One region of the Cohaesibacter sp. CAU 1516 genome, then DNA from elsewhere that is predicted to be linked to it. Evidence: predicted binding sites of a transcription regulator. Region 1 holds the regulator's gene; each other region holds the start of a gene.
The links. Region 1 encodes LexA, which represses DNA repair genes until DNA is damaged. Its sites were predicted from a motif close to TGTTCNNNNTGTGTTCNG; they were not measured.
Positions count from the first base shown of each region.

Region 1 (4,737 bases):
ATGTCAATGGCGAAGGGCAGTGTATTTTGTCTTTCTCAGCCACAGGGCAAGACGCGCTCTATCCCATCAAGCCGCAAAACTGCATCAATCAGTTGGCAAGCATTCGCGGCTGGACGCTGAAAAACAATCAGTTGATCTTCGTTGACGACAAAAAACTCCCTCTGGCAGCGGTAGGTGGCAACCAACAGCGCATTTCCGGAAGGTTCCTGCAAAGTGGAATGCCCCTCATTCTGGAAAAGGCAGCTTTGGCACAACAGGTCACAGCCTCCAGAAAGGCTATTCGCTGTTCCTATCTCGGCTATGGCCAAACCTGCGCCAAACCGCGACAATTCGCCCCCCCAGCGATGGGCACCGACGGAACAGCCGACATCAAGGCACTGGTCAATCTCAACGTCCGCAGCGAGCCCCGCAACAATGCCACGGTCAAAGCAGTCCTCAAACCGGAGAGTTGTGTCAAGGCAACCTTCTGCAGTCTCGCTTCTGACGGTCTTTGGTGTCGCATCAAACTCAATGATGGCATCGGTTGGATCAAGAAACAGGCCGTCAGGCAGAAGCAATGGCCGATCCTGACCTTCGTCAATGGCTGCTGACAGGCCGGGCAGCACCTTTGAGCCAATCGACGGGCGCAATCGAGTCATCTAAGAAGGGGAAATAAGGCAATCCGGGTAAACATACTTGCTTCTCGGTCGAGCCGACCGTCCCTTTCATAGATGATTGACGCCCCGTGACAAATCCAGCCTCTCCCCTTGCTTCCATCACACTCGCCTGCCCTTGGCTGACGATCCAGTTTTCCCGCACCATGCGTGTGTTGAGTTGGGCCATCGACCGCCCCGGCCTTGTCGAGGCCGACCGTATCCTGTGGCGAGAAGTCAAGAACCATGATCTGCCGGTTGACCTGGACGTGCGCACATGGCTGCAGCATGAGCAGGACAAAAACGGTTTCACCAATGCAGTCACGATGCTCACCTCACGCAGCATCACTCGATATGAGATTGCGTCTGCAGAAGTGGACGAGGTATCAGCGCTGTGTGTCGCAACCGTCGGTTTGTCGAACGCAGAACGGATCGGCGTGCGGGTTGATCATCAGGACAAGGACTGGGGTACCATCAACATTGCCGTGCTGCTTAGCGAAGGCCTGACCGAAGCCGCCATGCTCGAAGCCAGTTCGATTGCCACCCAAGCCCGGACAGCGGCCATTTGCGACGCGCACTATGCGATCCCGACCGGCCTTGCGACAGGCACAGGAACGGATTGCATCGCCATTGCCGCCCCCATCGGCGACACTTGCTTTGCCGGCCTTCATACGGCCATTGGCGAAGCCATCGGCAAGTCTGTCTATGACGCAATCGCCAAGGCTGTTGCCGACTGGATTATGGAAAATGATCCCGCCAACAAAGGCACAAAGGCTGTGTCCTGACTGGCACCCTCCCACCTTGAACAGCAGCGCAAGGCAAGAAACCGCGGTTACATGCGACGAATGCAGAATTTCCCCTTGCGGAACACAGAGGGAACAGATATGGTTTGTTCGTGATTTGTGCCACAGATGTCTCGCTTGATTCTCAGCCGGGCATTTTGCTTCAGACAGGAGACAGCAATGCTTACGCGAAAACAGCATGAACTTCTGATGTTCATCAACGAGCGCATCAAGGAAACCGGCGTTCCTCCTTCCTTCGACGAAATGAAAGATGCCCTCGATCTGCGTTCCAAATCCGGCATTCATCGCCTGATCACGGCGCTGGAAGAAAGAGGCTTCATCCGCCGCCTGCCCAACCGCGCTCGCGCACTCGAAGTGCTCAAGCTGCCAGAAGCGAACAGCCCTACTCTTCATTCCGCCACCCGTGGTTTCTCACCCTCCGTCGTAGAGGGCGGTTTGGGCAAGAAGAAAACCCCTCCCGCCAGCAAACCGGTTGCCGACGAACAAAGCAGCGGCGTCTCTGTCCCTGTCATGGGCCGCATTGCTGCCGGTGTTCCCATTTCCGCAATCCAGCATCAGTCTCACACCATTTCCGTGCCTGTTGACATGCTGCGCGGTGGCGAGCATTTCGCGCTTGAGGTGCGCGGCGATTCCATGATCGAAGCGGGCATTCTTGATGGCGATACCGTCGTGATCAAGAAGTCCGACGATGCGGTCTCCGGAGATATCGTTGTCGCACTTGTTGATGATGAAGAGGCAACCTTGAAGCGCCTGCGCAAGAAAGGCGGCTCCATCGCACTGGAGGCAGCAAACCCGGCCTATGAAACCCGGATATTCGGACCGGATCGTGTTCGGGTGCAGGGCAAGCTTGTTGGCCTAATGCGTCAATACTAATCGCGGCTGGTTCGATCGCCTCAAAGCAATCAACACAATAGGCCACCCAAATCCTTTGGCGAGCCCAGTTTGGGAGGCCAAAGGCCCGCAGGGCATCACGGTGTCTAATTCGATATCGCGGTTGCTGAATGCCACCGTTGATCAAGACACCTATGGCGCGATGACCAAGTAAGCGTCATTGCCAAATATGTGTCATTGCCAAGGGCGACGCCCCGCGATGAAGGATGCAACTTCGTGCAGCTCCCAGTGATGGCTTGCCGCAGTGCCATCATAAGTCGTTATTGGCCGTCTCGCTGCTGTATCCTTGGCGTTCGACACAGAGCTTTTGCCGCTTTTGTCCACGACAGGTCTTGCAATCTGCTCAAACCAGACAAAACGGCCCCCCCCCTCTGCCAACTCATCCGGTCCAATGCGATGGCGAGGTCCCGCACATGCGGCAGGAATAGGTAGCTTCGAGACGATGATGTCGTGCGTGGCACACTCTTCGTCAAAGGCAGACGCCTTGCGCACCAGACCAATCGAAAGCGCTGTCGGACGACCATCCGCCCGATGGAGACCAGCAGCAAAACAAGCAAGCCGGTCACATCCCGCCTTGGGCACCTTGCCCTCTTCCTCATGGCGTGTTGTCACACGCACAGCAGCGCGTAGCCCTGAAGTATTCCGTTCGCCTTCGGCATGAGGGTCGTCTTCTGCTCGGTTTGCGGCCAGCAAGCGGGCATCACCGTCAAAATGCAACAAAGAGGCAAAATCAATCGTGACGCGTTTCGAGCCGATCTGATGCCATCTCTGGTCTGTGCCTCGATAGGCCACCCTTGTGCCATTGCCAGAAATCCAGAGATCGGCAGGCACGACCAGATGCCAGACCAGCAGAGCGGCCCCAATCGGAGCAAGCGCCAGCCAAGCAAGCCCACCACGGTGGATGGCATAGGCCGCAATCGCCAGTACAAACAGCCACAAGACCATACCCTGCCCACTGACCACCAACAGCTGTTCATCTGTATGCTCGGCAATCCAACGCGCAGATGCAATCACCCGCTCCAGTCCCCAGCCGACCAGAGGCAATGTCAGCGCCTGCAACCCAACGGGCACCAGTGCGACGGAAACCAGCCCAAACGGCATGACAATCAGACTGATGATCGGCATCACCATCAAGTTGGCAATCAGGCCCAGGGGAGCCATCTGCTGGAAATGGGCAATGGAAAAGGGCAACACAGCGACACCCGCAATCAGGGAAGTTGCGCCGATTCCGCCGATCCAGCGCACCGCCGTGCGTATCAGCGCCATCCAGTGCAGGCCGGACGCGTGATATTGCGTTCCCCTGTCTTCCTGCTTTACCCGATAAGCAATGCGCATCACCCGTATTCGGTCATAGGAGGCGATCAGTGCAGCGGTGGCAGCAAAGGACATTTGCATGCCCGCCTCAACCATTGAATAGGGCTGAAAGAGGATCACCGCAATCAGGGCCAATGCCAGATTATGCAGGGTCAGTGCCGGACGCCCCAATATGATTGCGATCAGAAAAATCGCCATCATCAGAAAAGCCCGGATCGTCGCAACCGACCCACCCGACAGAACCAGATAGCTTGCAGCACAAATAAGGGCGATGGCCGCAGCCCATTGTCGGATCGGATATGACAAGGCCAAATGCGGCACCAAGGCAAACAGGGCCCGCACGCCCCAAAAGATCGACATGGAAACAAGCGCCATATGCAGCCCTGAAATGGCAAGTATATGCGCCAGACCACTCTGCCTGAGAGCTTCTTTCACATCACTGGCCAGATAGTCTCGCTTGCCGACTGCCAATGCTATGGCAAGGCCTCCGGCCTCCCCTTCTATCCGCTCCAAAATCTGCGTGGCGATCGCACTTCTCTTGCTTTCGATCCCGTGCCGCGCCCCATCCCACCATGCCACAACACCCGTATCCTGCGCCTTTGGCAGCCGCTCAATCTTGCGCCCCATATAGCCTTGCCCGCCGATCGAACGCGCCCAGAGATAGCGGGCATAATCAAAGGCACCGGGATAGGAAGGCCGTTGCAGCGGCTGCAATCTGGCCCATAACCGGATCCGCTCCCCCACCGCAAAACGCTCCCCCAACGCCTTGCGCACCAGCAGCAGACGCTGTGGCAACGGATCGGTTCCAATCCGGTCAATCGTCTCCACGCGGAGTGTCCAGCGTTCATCTTTGCGACCGTTCCGCTGCCGATAGTCGATATGATCAATCACCCCTGTGATCGCGCTGGATAGCTCTCTCTGCAAGACTGGGGTGGCCGCAAACTGCCCGTGATAACTGGCAACAGACAGGCCGGACAGCGCTGAGATGGCCAGCAGAAGAACAAAATCCACCAGCCCCTTTCTGGCCCGCCGCCATCCCCATAGAGCGCTTGCCAGCATCAAAGTTACCACAATCATGAAACTGGGCTCATCCGGCA
Region 1 covers NZ_VANT01000001.1:1,129,397-1,134,133, reverse strand. The annotation lists gene FDK21_RS05210 (SH3 domain-containing protein) at 1-590, shown strand, start outside; gene FDK21_RS05205 (adenosylcobinamide amidohydrolase) at 725-1,417, shown strand; gene lexA (transcriptional repressor LexA) at 1,595-2,308, shown strand; gene FDK21_RS05195 (ComEC/Rec2 family competence protein) at 2,501-4,737, opposite strand, start outside.

Region 2 (4,737 bases), 690 kb from region 1:
GAGAGGGCCCAGACGCCCTTGTCTTCGTCGATTTCGAAGTAGGAGATGGCAAAGCCGTCTTCGTCAAATACCAGTTCGAGATGTTGGGCAGCCTTCTTGATGTCGGCGACTGTGCCTTCGGCATAGAGATAATGGGACATGGTCGGTCTCTTTTGTGCCTGTGTGCAGGCAGACTGCTTCGGTCTGGATTGTATCTGCACGGCCAATGATAGTGTGAACTGTTCGATAGCGCGGCTGGTGTCAGAAGGCAAGAGCAGGGCGCATGTGCCCCGGTCTTTGATTGGTTGCCCGTCTTGCCAAGCTGCAGGTCAGTGCTTCTCGACAAAGGAATCCAGCACGCGTTTCTGGCCAGTCTGGAACAGGATGGTCAGCTTGTTGCCTTCAACAGACTTGATGTCGCCATAGCCAAACTTGATATGGAAGACCCGCTCGCCGACCTTGTATTTGGACGGGCTGTCAGAGACCGACTTGGCGACCAGCTCGCCCTCGATTGTTGGCCCGAGGCGCTTGCCCTGATCGTAGCTTTTGGCTTTTCCGCCCTTGGTTCCGCCTTTCCCGCCTTGGGCGGTTTTCATGCGCTTCCAGCCGGGGGTCTCATAATCACTTTCGTAAGGATCGGAGCTGTCAAAGCGGCTCTTGCCATAGACCGAGCCGCCCACGCCCGAGGCGCCATAGCCGCCATAGGTTGATTGGCTTTCCTCAATATCGACATGCTTGACGGGTAGTTCGTCGAGGAAGCGAGAGGGGATGGAATTCTGCCATTGGCCATGAATGCGCCGATTGTTGGCGACATAGATCTTGGCGCGCTTCTTGGCGCGTGTGATGCCGACATAGGCAAGGCGGCGTTCTTCTTCCAACCCCTTTGTGCCCGATTCATCCAGCGCCCGCTGATTGGGGAAGACACCCTCTTCCCAGCCGGGCAGAAAGACCGTGTCAAATTCCAGCCCCTTGGCGGAGTGGAGTGTCATGATGGACACCGCTTCATTGCCCTCACTGGCATCCCGATCCATCACCAGCGCGATATGCTCAAGGAAGCCCGCGAGCGAATCGAATTCTTCCATGGAGCGGATCAGTTCCTTGAGGTTGTCGAGGCGACCGGGCGCATCTGGGGACTTGTCCTTCTGCCACATTTCCGTATAGCCGGATTCGTCCAAGATCATCTCGGCCAATTCGGTATGCTTCATATTGGGCAGCAGGGTGCGCCAGTGGTTGAACTGTCCCAGCAGGGTTTTCAGTGCATTGCGTGGCCGTGGCTTGAGGTCGTCGGTGCCGACAATCTCCGTTGCCGCTTCCATCAGAGGAATTTCCTGATCGCGGGCAAGGTCGTGAACCTTCTTGATGGTGGCGTCGCCCAAGCCACGGCGGGGGGTGTTGACGATGCGCTCAAAGGCAAGGTCGTCGGCGGGTTGCAGCATGGCGCGGAAATAGGCCAGTGCGTCGCGGATTTCGGCGCGCTCATAGAAGCGTGGCCCACCAACGACCCGATAATTCAATCCCATTGTGACAAACCGATCCTCAAAGGACCGCATCTGGAAGGAGGCACGGACGAGGATGGCGATTTGATTGAGATTGTGCCCCTGTCGCTGCAGGGTTTCGATGCGGTCGCCGATGGTGCGGGCTTCTTCTTCCGAATCCCAGACCGAGGTGACCGTGACCTTTTCGGCCTCCGGGTCATTGATTTGCGGATGCAGGGTCTTGCCCAGACGGCCCTGATTATAGGCGATCAGGTGAGAGGCAGCGGCGAGAATGTGGGCGGTGGAGCGATAATTGCGCTCAAGGCGGATGACGGACGCGCCGGGGAAATCTTCCTCAAAGCGCAAGATATTGTCGACCTCGGCCCCGCGCCAACCATAAATCGACTGGTCATCATCGCCGACGCAGCAAACATTGTGGCTGGCCTGCGCCAACAGGCGCAGCCAGAGATATTGGGCAACGTTGGTATCCTGATACTCGTCGACCAGAATGTAACGAAAGCGGTCGTGATAGATCTTGAGGACATCAGGGTTCTCGCGGAACAGCCGCAAACATTCGAGCAGCAGATCGCCAAAGTCGCAGGCATTGAGGATCTTCATGCGCTGCTGATAGGCGGCATAGAGCCGGATGCCATGGCCATTGGCGAAGAGATGGGCTTCCTCCTGTGGCACCTGATCAGGGGACAGGCCACGGTTTTTCCAGCTGTCGATCAGGTTGGCCAATTGGCGGGCGGGCCAGCGCTTTTCGTCCAGACCGTCGGCCTGAATGAGCTGTTTCATCAGGCGGATCTGGTCGTCGGTGTCAAGGATGGTGAAGTTGGATTTGAGGCCAACCAGTTCGGCATGACGGCGCAGGATCTTGACGCAGATGGAGTGGAAGGTGCCGAGCCATTGCATGCCCTCGACCGAACCGCCAATCAGGCTGCCAATGCGTTCTTTCATTTCGCGGGCGGCCTTGTTGGTAAAGGTCACGGCCAGAATCTGCCAAGGCGCGGCCCTGCGGGTGGCCAGAATATGGCCGATGCGGGTGGTCAGAACCCGGGTCTTGCCGGTGCCAGCGCCTGCCAAAACCAGCAGAGGGCCGTCGCAATTTTCAACCGCATGGCGCTGTTCGGGGTTGAGGCCGTCAAGATAGGGCGTTGGCTTCATCCGGGCCAGTTTGGCGCGAATGCTGTCTTCTTCTCCGTCATTCATCTCTTGGCGCGGCTGTGGGGCGGGGGGCGTGGCAAAAAGATCAGACATGGAGGCAAACGGGTCCGGTTGTTCGTGTGGGGTAGATCGACAAGCTCACGGGGTGGTCGAATCCAATTGAAGAACATTATAGCAACAAATGTGGCTTGTCATGTGAATATCTGGAGCAAAAATGCCACATGGATGTCGAAAGCACCCTAGCGATGCTCTTCGGCGTGGGTGTCGATCAGCTGTTTGTTGAAATAGCGAAGGGCATTGACCTGTTTGGCATAGCCAACAATGCGCTTTGGGTCTGCCGGATCGATGACTGCGAGATCGGCCCCGCCTGCCGCATCAAAGGCTTTGAGTGCTTTTTCCAACGTATCCATTAACTGGATGGTTGGGGTGCCGTCTTTGTGGGCTCGTTCTTCGTCCGGTGTGTCTTTGGGCAAAGGCGTGAAGAAGCTGCCCACCTTGACCGTGGTGACGAGGAATTTATGGGCCCCTTTTTGCAGGAAGACACCGCGCATTTCCAGCTGCCAGTGGAAATAGGAGCGGCCATGCAAGGCCAGCGTCAGGCCGGTGGCGATGGAAACCGTGAGCAAGAGAGCGATGGAGAGGGCGTAGCCGCCTGTCAATTCAAAGACAATCATGGTGGTGGAGACCGGCGCGCCGAGGACGGCTGCGGCTACGGCTCCCATACCCAGAATGGCATAAAGGCCGTGGCTGGAGGCCAGCTCGGGGAAGATTTGCGCTGCGATCAGGCCGAAGGTGCCGCCGGTCATCGCTCCGATATAAAGCGAGGGGGAAAAGATACCGCCGCCAAAGCGTGAGGCCAAAGTGATGGCGGTGGCGGCTGTCTTGGCGACAATCAGGCTGGCCATCAGAGCGATTGGCAATTGCTGATGCAGGGCCTTGTCAGTCGCTTCATAGCCGACGCCGAGAATTTCGGGGAAAACCAGAGCCATGCAGCCAATGATAAAGCCGCCAATGACCGGGCGGACCATCAGTGGGATTTTGACATGACGGGCCAGCCAGTCGGTGCTCATCAGAGAAAATTGGAAGCAGACCGCGACAATGGCACAGGTGATTCCGAGCAGCGCGAAGGCGGGCATTTCCCAATAAGAGGTGATCTGATAGGCCGGGATTTCGAAAGCAGCAATGTTGCCGAAATAAAGCCGCGATAAAAGCGTGCCCATGGCGGAGGCGAGCACGATGGGCACAAAGGCGGTCATCGCATAATGGCCGAGAATGACCTCGTGGGCAAACAGGACACCCGCTATGGGGGCGTTAAAGGAGGCCGATACGGCACTGGCAACGCCGCAGGCCAGAAGGGTTTTCTTGGAAGCCGGTGTCAGCGAGAAGATGGCGCAGACAATGTTGGCAAGGCTCGCGCCCAGATGAACGATTGGGCCCTCTCGGCCGCCGCTGCCGCCAGACCCGAGCGAGACGATGGTGACCGCAGCGCTGTCGAGGCCTTGCCAGAATTTCAATCCCTTGCCGGAATGGGCGCGGGCTTCAATGACATCAGCGACCCCTTCGGCGCGTTTGATGGGATGGACCTTTTCAAGGAAAAGCCCGACAAAAAGGCCGCCAATGGTGGGGGCCAGCACGACAATCCAAAAGGGGGTGGCCTCAACCTTGTCGATGATAATCTCGCTCGATGTGCCAAGCCATAGCCATTGCACCGCGCCGATGCCAAGGCGAAAAAGAATGGCGGCCAGTGACACCAGCAGGCCGATGACCATCGACAAGAACCAGATTTTTGGCTGTTGGGTGCCCAGATAGCTGCGCCAGTTGGGTTCGATCCAGCTTTTCAAGATTTGAATTGGATTTAACCAGCGCATGCGTTCCGACTATCTCCTTGTTGCGCAAACTGAATGTCCGGGCTTTGGGCTGCCCTTTTCATCGCGCCATTTTGGCCTGTCTTGTGCCCCAGAGTAAATAAAGATTCGTCTCGATCCCACCCGACTTTCTATGGCCGCTCGCATGATACACAGGGCAATGAGGTTTTTTGCTTCATATTTTTCGGATGGCTCAAAGAGGGGCGGGTGGAAGCTTAGACTTTCGTTCGCTTGTGCCTGAAAGCTGACAG
Region 2 covers NZ_VANT01000001.1:442,797-447,533, forward strand. The annotation lists gene FDK21_RS01985 (50S ribosomal protein L11 methyltransferase) at 1-200, opposite strand, end outside; gene FDK21_RS01990 (UvrD-helicase domain-containing protein) at 309-2,666, opposite strand; gene FDK21_RS01995 (chloride channel protein) at 2,861-4,489, opposite strand.
Region 2: a site for LexA is predicted at 2,784-2,801, ahead of FDK21_RS01990 (UvrD-helicase domain-containing protein). Genes of this name have one in related genera too.

Region 3 (4,737 bases), on a different contig from region 1:
TCATCATTGCCCGGGTTTCAGCACACAATTCTTCTGTCCGCCAGAATTTTGCATTCGTTTCGCCCCGCAGGCGGAACTTGCAGTCGCCAACCCGCCAGATTTCGTGGTGATGGGCAGAGTAAAGGCAAAAGACAAAGCCTCCCGTTCGCCGCAGATCGTCAAATCGAGCCTCGATCTTGCGCGCTCGCACCAAGGCGGTGAAGGCCTCGACCAGAGCTTCGAGTGTGATGTCTTTTGGCACGGCTCCCATCATCGACACGGCGTCATCCATGATTGCCGTAATCACATCCGCCTCGCCATAGCCCGGGCCACGCGAGCCGTCGAGCACTCCAAAGTGATGTGCGGTCCGGATCAGCCGATCTTCGCTATAGCCATCCTCGGCCTTGCCAAGACTGAAGGCTTCCAGATGGGTGATTTGCATGGATATTGTCCTTGTTGCTCATCCCCAGAGGGGTTCGACGATGGTGGGGGCGAGGAAACCGTCATCGCCCAGACGGCCATTTTCCTCAAGCCAGTCGAGAAAAACAATGGCATGCTTGCTCGGTCGTGGCCGTTCTCTCGAAGGCCGGACCAGGAGCCCCTCGCGAAACAGGACAAAGCCTGCGGGGGCGATCAGCGATCCTTCTTTCAACTCCCGCTCAATGAGGAATTTCGGTGCCAGCGTCACCCCCATTGCCCGCTCTGCCGCTTCATAGGACAGGGCAGACAGATCATAAATGGTCTCATGCGACGACACGATGTCGATGCCACTCAGTTCCGACCATTTTCCCCAGGCTTGCTCAAAGCCGCGTCGGCTGATCCGGGTTTGAAATCTGAGGCTCCCCCCGTCATAGGCATGATCATAGACCGGTGAGAGAACCGGGCCGATATGCACATCGCCAAGCGAGATGGCGTTGGGATGCTCCGCAAGGGGGCTTGTCAACCGATCCCACGACAGCACCAGATCCACCCCGCCATCACCGTTGCTTGCATTTTCAACCGTGGTTAGTTTGATTTGCACCTCGATTTCCGGATGATCGATATTGAAGCGGGCGACCGTCGGCACAGCCCAAAGCCGCGCAAAGGTGGAACTGACCTTGATGGTGATCCGCTGCGCGCCATCATCACCGCAAAGCTTGTGATAGGCCTTGCGCATGTCCTCAAGACTGTCCGAAACCACTTGCGCAAAAGCCCGCCCATCCGGTGTGAGCTGGATGCCCGCGCCGCTTTTCTCGAACATGGTTACCCCGGCATGATCCTGCAATTGATGCAGTTGTTTGCTGATCGCGCTATGCGTCCGTCCGAGCATCGAAGCTGCCTTGGTGACGGATCCTGTGCGATAGACCGCATCAAAGGCGATCAGGGATGCGAGTGGTGGCAGATTGTCCATCAGATACTCCAACTGGATGTAACGGGTGTCATGTCACTTTTTCTCACATGATCCGTTCATATTATTCAATTTTTTTCCTTTCGAAAAGGCGTCATAGTAACGACCTAGAAAAGGAGTCCCCCCAAATATGGATACACGCCCGACGCGTCCATTCCGCCGCATCGACGATAAAGAACTGCGCCGCATGATGAAGGGCGCCCCTGTCCGCTATATCGGGCTCGGCACCCCGATGGCGCTCATTGCGCTCTGGTGGAACAGAATCAGGGAACGGCGGCAAATGGCCCGTGACCTGCGAACCTTCCCGCCCGAAGTGCTTGAGGATTTCAACATGACCCGAGAGTCAGCCCTCAAGCTTGTCAACAAGCCTTTCTGGCGCGCCTAACAAGGCGCGCCTTGTTTTTCTCCCTCCCACTCGTTCTTCCTTCTCCATTACTTGAAAATTGTTCTTGCTATGTTCCAAATCATTCGGCAAAGTCGAGAAGAACAAAAGTGAAACAAAACACGTAATGCGAATGCAAGCGACCGAGCAACCAGAGGTGCGGTGGCACCATCGTCATGAGGGAGAGAAGGGACATGGCAACCCGCCGTTCCAATGCACAATTGGATGTCACTGAAGATGCTGACCCGTTCGTCGGCTTTCAGGTCGATCCAGATCGCCACAATGGCCGTCGCGTCAAGGGGCGCGGCACGCGCTCCAATCGGGCAGGGCGGTTCGAGCCCTATCAGCGCGAGGCGGTTGATGATGGCTGGAATGTGGATTTTGACGAGGAGGAGCTGCCACCGCTGCGCACCAGTGTGCAGGAGGAAAAGTCGCGCACCATCATCACCCGCAACGACTCGCCCGACATATCCTTTGATCGCTCGATCAACCCCTATCGGGGCTGCGAGCATGGCTGCGTCTATTGTTTTGCCCGCCCGACCCACGCCTATATGGGCCTGTCCGCCGGGCTCGATTTTGAAACAAAATTATTCGCCAAACCCGAAGCGGCAACGCAGCTGCGCAAGGAATTGTCGGCACCCGGCTATCGCCCCAAGGCCATCGCTATCGGCACCAACACCGATCCTTATCAACCCATCGAGCGACGCTATCAATTGATGCCAGCCATTCTGGATGTGTTGATCGAAACGGGCCATCCGGTTGGCATCGTGACCAAGTCGAACCTGATCCTGCGGGATCTCGACCGCTTGAAAGCACTTAATGAACGCAATCTGGTCAAGGTCGCCTTATCGGTAACATCACTGGACAACACCTTGTCCCGCCGTCTGGAACCACGAGCAGCCAGCCCGCAAAAGCGTCTTGAAGCGATTGAGAAACTGTCCGAGGCGGGCATTCCGACCTGTGTCATGGTGGCGCCCATCATTCCGGCACTCAATGATGAGGAAGTGGAAGCCATTCTAGCCGCTGCCTATGATGCTGGCGCTCGTGAAGCGGGCACCATTCTTCTGCGCTTGCCAAATGAAGTGAATGCCCTGTTTCAGGAATGGCTGTTGAAGCATTACCCAGATCGCTATCGCCATGTGATGAATGTGCTGCGCTCAATGCGCGGCGGCAAGGACTATGACAGCCGTTCTGGTCATCGGATGCGTGGCAATGGTCCCTATGCAGATATCCTGCACAAGCGCATGGCAGTCGCGTGTCGCAATCTCGGCTATGCCACGCGCCGCACCCGTTTGGCGCTCAAGCATTTCAAGCCACCGGAATGCGAGGTTGCCCAATTGTCCCTTTTTTAGGAGCTATGACTTGATTCGATCAGGCAAGGGAGGTGCCAAAAGCCCGCAACAGCACCCGAAACGGCGCAAATATCAAAGTTTCCACCATTTCTTCCATGTTTTTTCATGTGAGGTAAGCATGTAGGTAACGGAAAAATCGGAGGTTTTTTACACTGACGTTTAAAATTCGTTGGATGGCCGTTGATTTTGATGAAACTCCAATTTTCCCAAATTGATTTTGGTTAACTATTTGTTTAAGCAAATGTCACAATTCGAAGCCTGAGTCTTTGGACTGGTATTCGAAAAGCATAGCAGGAACCCGCCGCATCGTTCCTGCTGCGCGATGACGATGGCCTTCCTGTCATCGCGCCTAACGCTGCCCTGTTCTGATCTCCGCCAATTTTGATCAGGCAGGGCAGCCTTTTCTTTCCCAATTGATTGGCTGTCTCCTGCCCCCCTCATGCCGAGATGCGCCCTGCATGGGTGTGAAATTGTCTGCACTCATGGGTGAAAGGCTGGCCAATCGGCGTAAATAGCCCACACCCGGCGCGAGAGCTCTTTTACATCTCAGCGCCACGGATTAGGTTAAGGATAGGTCAAATGCTTGATTCGTCGGGCATGTTGTTGATTGTCGTGATCCATAAAACCGGTCAAACATCAGGACAGTCGTCGCGTTCGGATGAGATCTGGTGGCTTGAAATGTTGCAGCCATCGGAAAATTAATCCGAGAATCCAAATGCATGGCAGTGTCATGCCGAACTGGAGCAGAGCAAATGCAAAGGCTTGGAGCCATATTCATCGCCGTTTGTATGGTTGCGATCTCCACCTCTGTTGGCGCGATGTTGTATTTCCGGTTTGGCCTTTCCATCCCGGAAGCCTCACCGGTTGCCTTCGGTATTCTGCTCACCCTTCTGCTCGTCCACTATCAGATCAGCCGCGTGCGCGATCGGATGATGATCGAAGAGCAGATGGATGACCTGACGCGCCTCAAGCTAACCCTGACCAAAGAGGTTCAGGATGTCCGCGAATTGGCCCACCGTCTGGAAAGCGATCTCGATGAACGGGTCAATCGAGACATCGAGCCGGTGCTGGCGGAGCTCGATATCATCGGCTCGCTGGTCAAGCAACTGGCGGAAAGTTGCGCCGAGTTGGATGAACGGGTGCAGGAAGGTGATAGCAAGGTCGAAGCAATCAATGCCACTGTCCAGTCCGCCAAACACTCGGTTCAGGAGCTGGAAAGCCTGCTGCGCTCATCCGTCCGTGCGATGCCGCAGCAATCCGAACGGGCGGCGTCTTTCTCCGAGGGGCCTGCATCTCATCCAAGACCGTCCCAGCCGAGTGCCCATGACATGGGGACAGCGCCTTACGGCTATCCCGAAGATCAAATGCCGGAACCGGAAGAAGAAGTAATCCGGCCTGAAGATGAGGCCGCCGTACGACGTGCACTGGCATTGGGGCAGATCGAGATGTTCATGCAGCCGATCGTCACGCTGCCCATGCGCAAGCCACAATATTATGAAGCGCTTGCCCGTCTGCGGTCGGAGGATGGCAGTCTGCTCACGCCAGACATCTTCCTGCCGGTCTGCCGCAAGAATGGCTTCCTGCCAATGCTCGACCGTCTTGCCATCAACGAAACCTTCCGCATGCAGCGGCGGCTG
Region 3 covers NZ_VANT01000004.1:157,447-162,183, reverse strand. The annotation lists gene FDK21_RS12340 (hypothetical protein) at 1-421, opposite strand, end outside; gene FDK21_RS12335 (LysR family transcriptional regulator) at 440-1,369, opposite strand; gene FDK21_RS12330 (hypothetical protein) at 1,497-1,751, shown strand; gene FDK21_RS12325 (PA0069 family radical SAM protein) at 1,925-3,100, shown strand; gene FDK21_RS12320 (EAL domain-containing protein) at 3,853-4,737, shown strand, end outside.
Region 3: a site for LexA is predicted at 1,811-1,828, ahead of FDK21_RS12325 (PA0069 family radical SAM protein). Genes of this name have one in related genera too.

Region 4 (4,737 bases), 530 kb from region 1:
GACGCATCGCGCGGCGCATGATACGGCGCAGAACATAGCCACGGCCATCGGACGCAGGCAGAATGCCATCGGAAATCAGGAAGGCCGTCGAGCGCAAATGGTCAGCAATCACCCGGTGGCTGGCAGCCGCATCGCCTTGCTCCTCAACACCGGTCAAATCCACGCTATTCTGGATCAGGGCACGGAACAAATCGGTCTGGTAATTGTCGTGCGTGCCTTGCAGAACCGCAGCAACACGCTCGAGGCCCATGCCGGTATCAATCGAGGGTTTCGGCAAATCGATGCGCTCATCCGGTGTCACCTGCTCATATTGCATGAAGACCAGATTCCAGATCTCAATGAAGCGGTCGCCATCTTCTTCAGGGCTGCCCGGAGGTCCACCCCAGATATGATCGCCATGATCAAAGAAAATTTCGGAACAGGGACCACACGGGCCCGTTTCGCCCATCGACCAGAAGTTATCGCTCGTCGGAATGCGAATGATCTTCTCATCCGGCAGACCTGCAATCTTCTTCCATAGATCAAAGGCTTCATCATCCTCGTGATAGACAGTGACCAGCAGCTTGTCCTTGGGCAGACCGAATTCTTTGGTGATCAGGTTCCAGGACAGCTCGATGGCATCTTCCTTGAAATAATCACCAAAGGAAAAGTTGCCTAGCATCTCAAAGAAGGTGTGGTGACGTGCCGTATAGCCGACATTGTCCAGATCGTTATGCTTGCCACCAGCACGGATACATTTCTGAGAGGTTACGGCACGGCTGTAGTCGCGATGCTCCAGACCCGTAAACACATTCTTGAACTGAACCATGCCCGCATTGGTGAACATCAATGTCGGATCATTGCGTGGAACCAACGGGCTGGAATCCACGATTTCGTGACCATGGTCACCGAAATAGTTCAGGAATGTCGACCGAATTTCATTTACACCGCTCATGACGCACCAATCATTGTTTCTCTTCAAGGAAGAGCATCAGCCCCCCGGCGCCTTGCTCCATATCATCCAAGATATGGCCTTCACGCCTTGTCCTTGCATCTTGCCCTTTTGCCTTGTCTCATCAACCTCGCCATGCCTCTTGGGCATGTCCCATCCGACCATGATCGGCTCAGACAGGTGCGACATTGAAGACTATCACCGAGCGGTTTTAGCGAGCCTCTTCCCCGGAGTCTATTCCTTTGGCGTCAAGTTATGGCGGTTTCTGCAGCTTGTTGGGGGAATTTTCCCGAAAAACTGATCAATAGGCGAAGGGGCACCCCTTCCGAGACCCATTCGGGCTTACTCTCGGCTCTTAAGACCTGCCAAATGAAAAAGCGGCTGATCACAAGGATCAACCGCTCTCATAGATCATCTACCACCATTCAGGCCTTTTAAAGCGCATATGGCCCGACAAGGGGATGAAACCCTATTCGTCATCGTCATCCGGAGACGCTTCTTCAATCAGGCCGGTATTCAGGCCAGCACTTTGGCGAATGCCCATCTCGATCTCGTCCGCCAGTTCCGGATTTTCACGCAGGAAATTCTTGGCATTTTCACGCCCCTGCCCCAGACGCTGGCTATCATAGGAGAACCACGCTCCGGACTTGTCGACAATACCGGACTTCACACCCAGATCGAGCAATTCACCCAGCTTGGAAATGCCTTCGCCATACATGATGTCGAATTCAACCTGTTTGAAGGGTGCGGCCACCTTGTTCTTGACCACTTTCACACGGGTCTGGTTGCCAACCACTTCATCGCGATCCTTGATCGCACCGATGCGGCGGATGTCCAGACGAACCGAAGCATAGAATTTCAGTGCGTTACCACCGGTGGTGGTTTCAGGACTACCAAACATCACACCGATCTTCATACGAATCTGGTTGATGAAGATCACCATACAATTGGTACGAGAGATGGACCCTGCGAGCTTGCGCATGGCCTGACTCATAAGACGGGCCTGAAGTCCGGGAAGCGAATCCCCCATTTCCCCTTCAAGCTCGGCGCGCGGTGTCAATGCAGCCACCGAGTCGACCACCAAGACATCGACCGCGCCGGAACGGACCAGCGTGTCGGCAATTTCCAGAGCCTGTTCACCGGCATCGGGCTGGGAAATCAGAAGATTGTCGATATCGACGCCCAACTTCCTGGCATAGATCGGATCAAGCGCATGCTCGGCATCGACGAAGGCACAAATGCCGCCACGCTTTTGTGATTCGGCCACCACATGCAGCGCCAATGTCGTTTTACCTGAAGATTCCGGCCCGTAGACTTCAATGATGCGGCCCTTCGGCAAGCCGCCAATGCCCAAGGCAACATCAAGTCCGAGGGAGCCGGTCGGAATGGAGCTAATCTCGACCACTTCCCGCTGGCCGAGTTTCATTACTGACCCCTTACCAAATGCACGATCGATTTGTGAAAGGGCGGCTTCCAAAGCCTTTGTCTTGTCCATGCTGCTTCCTTCGACCAGTCGGAGACTATTCTGTGCCATATTTGGGCTCCATTGTTCATAGCATGCACGCTTGCGCAACCATGATTAATGTACACCCTTTGTTCCATTACTCAAGGGATAAGATAAAATTTTGATTAAACATATGAAATAAGATTTGTTCTTAACATGTTCTGGCGGGAAAACTCACACTGCCCATCCTGAGGACCTGAGCTTCTCGGGCGACAGGGTGGCATGATTCGAGCCACGCTCGCCCTTTCGCCTGATGCCTTTAATAACATCCCAAGGAAGGGGCGAGTTGCTCTACCCGCGTGTTGCCGCCAGATACCATTGAACGATAGCCCGTCTTTCCGCTGCTTCCATATAGGTGACATTGGCGGGCGGCATGGCATTGGTCACCCCTGCATGCAGGTAAATCTGGTGAGCGGCCCGCGCAATATCTGCCTCACCTTCGAGATAGAGCCCGCGCGGCGCGGTGCCCACCCCGTCCCAAGCGGTGCTGCGCGCATGGCACATGGAACAGCGCCCTTGCACGATGCCCGCAACATCTTCAAAACCGCTCGCCGCAGCAAACCGTTGCTCATGGCGGGTCATTGGCCGTTCCACTTCACTCAACTCGCCATCCAGATGCTCGGCTGGCAGGAAGGAGATCCACATGGCCGCAAGGAACAGGGCTATGGTTGCCGGAATGGTCCAGACCGGATTGCCAGTGCGGGCATGTTTGGTGTTGAAATAGTGGCGGATCGTCACGCCCATCAGGAAAACCAAGCCCGCAATGACCCAGTTGTAAGGCGAGGCAAAGGCCAGAGGATAGTGGTTTGACAGCATCAGGAAGACCACGGGCAAGGTAAGATAGTTATTATGGGTCGAGCGCAGCTTGGCGATCTTGCCATATTTCGCATCAGGCACCTTGCCCGCCTTCAGGTCCGCCACGACAATGCGTTGATTGGGGATGATGATAAAGAAAACGTTGGCCGTCATAATGGTTGCGGTGAAGGCCCCCAGATGCAGCATCACGGCCCGACCGGTGAAGATCTGATTGTAGCCCCACCCCATGATCACCAGCAGCACGAACAAAAGCAGCATCAACAGGGTCGGGTTCTGATCCAGCCGCGATTTACAAAGGAAGTCATAGACCAGCCAACCGATTGTCAGGGAGCCAGCGGAAATCAACACTGCCTGCCAAATCGCCAGATCCACCTTGTTGGCGTCAATCAAAGTGAGCTCGGCTCCAACCCAATAGGTCACCATCAACAACGCCGCGCCGCTCAACCAGGTGGAATAGCTCTCCCATTTGAACCATGTCAGATGCTCGGGCATATGTTCTGGTGCGACGAGATACTTGCGGACGTGATAAAAGCCGCCCCCATGCACCTGCCATTCCTCGCCATGGGCCCCGACGGGCAGGTTGGGTGCCTTGCGCAAGCCCAAATCCAGCGCGATGAAATAGAAGCTCGACCCGATCCAGGCAATGGCGGTGATCACATGGATCCAGCGAACGGCAAATTCCAGCCAGGCCCAGATCAAAGGCTGCATCATTTCAAAATCCATCACGCTCACGCTCCAAAATCCGTGTCGAACCATCAATAGCAAGGGCACAAACGGCATCTCGCCCTTGCGCCTATTTGAACAATATTGCACCCTCTTTTTCTATGGTATGAAGAAAATCTCGGAACAGATTCAAAAAAACCAAGAAAAAGACGAGCCAGCACGATGTCCTATTTCGACAATATCCGAACCTTTGTCCGAGTCTATGAATTGGGCAGCATGTCGGCCGCGGCGCGTGACCAACGCATTTCCCCGGCCGTTGCCTCGGCCCGCATTTCCCAGCTGGAAGAGCATCTCAATGTACGACTGTTCCAGCGAACCACCCGCATGCTGAACCCGACCGAACAGGGGCGCCTGTTCTATCCGGGCGCCTGCCGTATTCTTGAATCGATCGAGGATGCCGAAGCCCTTGTTTCCAGTGTCACCTTGAAACCCCGCGGCACCATCCATGTTGCTGCCCCTTTGGGCATTGGCCGCCGGTTGATCGCCCCGGCGGTGCCCGGCTTTAAAAAAGAATTCCCGCTGATTGATGTCCGCCTGCGTCTTTCGGACCGCAAGCTCGACATTGCGGCGGAAGGGCTGGATGTGGCCTTTTTCCTCGGCGTGCCGGAAGATTCGGACCTGCGCATTCGCAAGATTGCCGATTGCAAGCGCCTTCTCTGCGCCGCCCCTTCCTATCTTGAAAGCCACGGGGAACCCTCTGGCCCACAGGATTTGTGTGGGGACAATCATGACTGTCTCAATCTGCGCTATCCCGGTGCGCCAG
Region 4 covers NZ_VANT01000001.1:597,690-602,426, reverse strand. The annotation lists gene alaS (alanine--tRNA ligase) at 1-934, opposite strand, end outside; gene recA (recombinase RecA) at 1,401-2,465, opposite strand; gene FDK21_RS02680 (urate hydroxylase PuuD) at 2,727-3,974, opposite strand; gene FDK21_RS02675 (LysR family transcriptional regulator) at 4,137-4,737, shown strand, end outside.
Region 4: a site for LexA is predicted at 2,582-2,599, ahead of recA (recombinase RecA). Genes of this name have one in related genera too.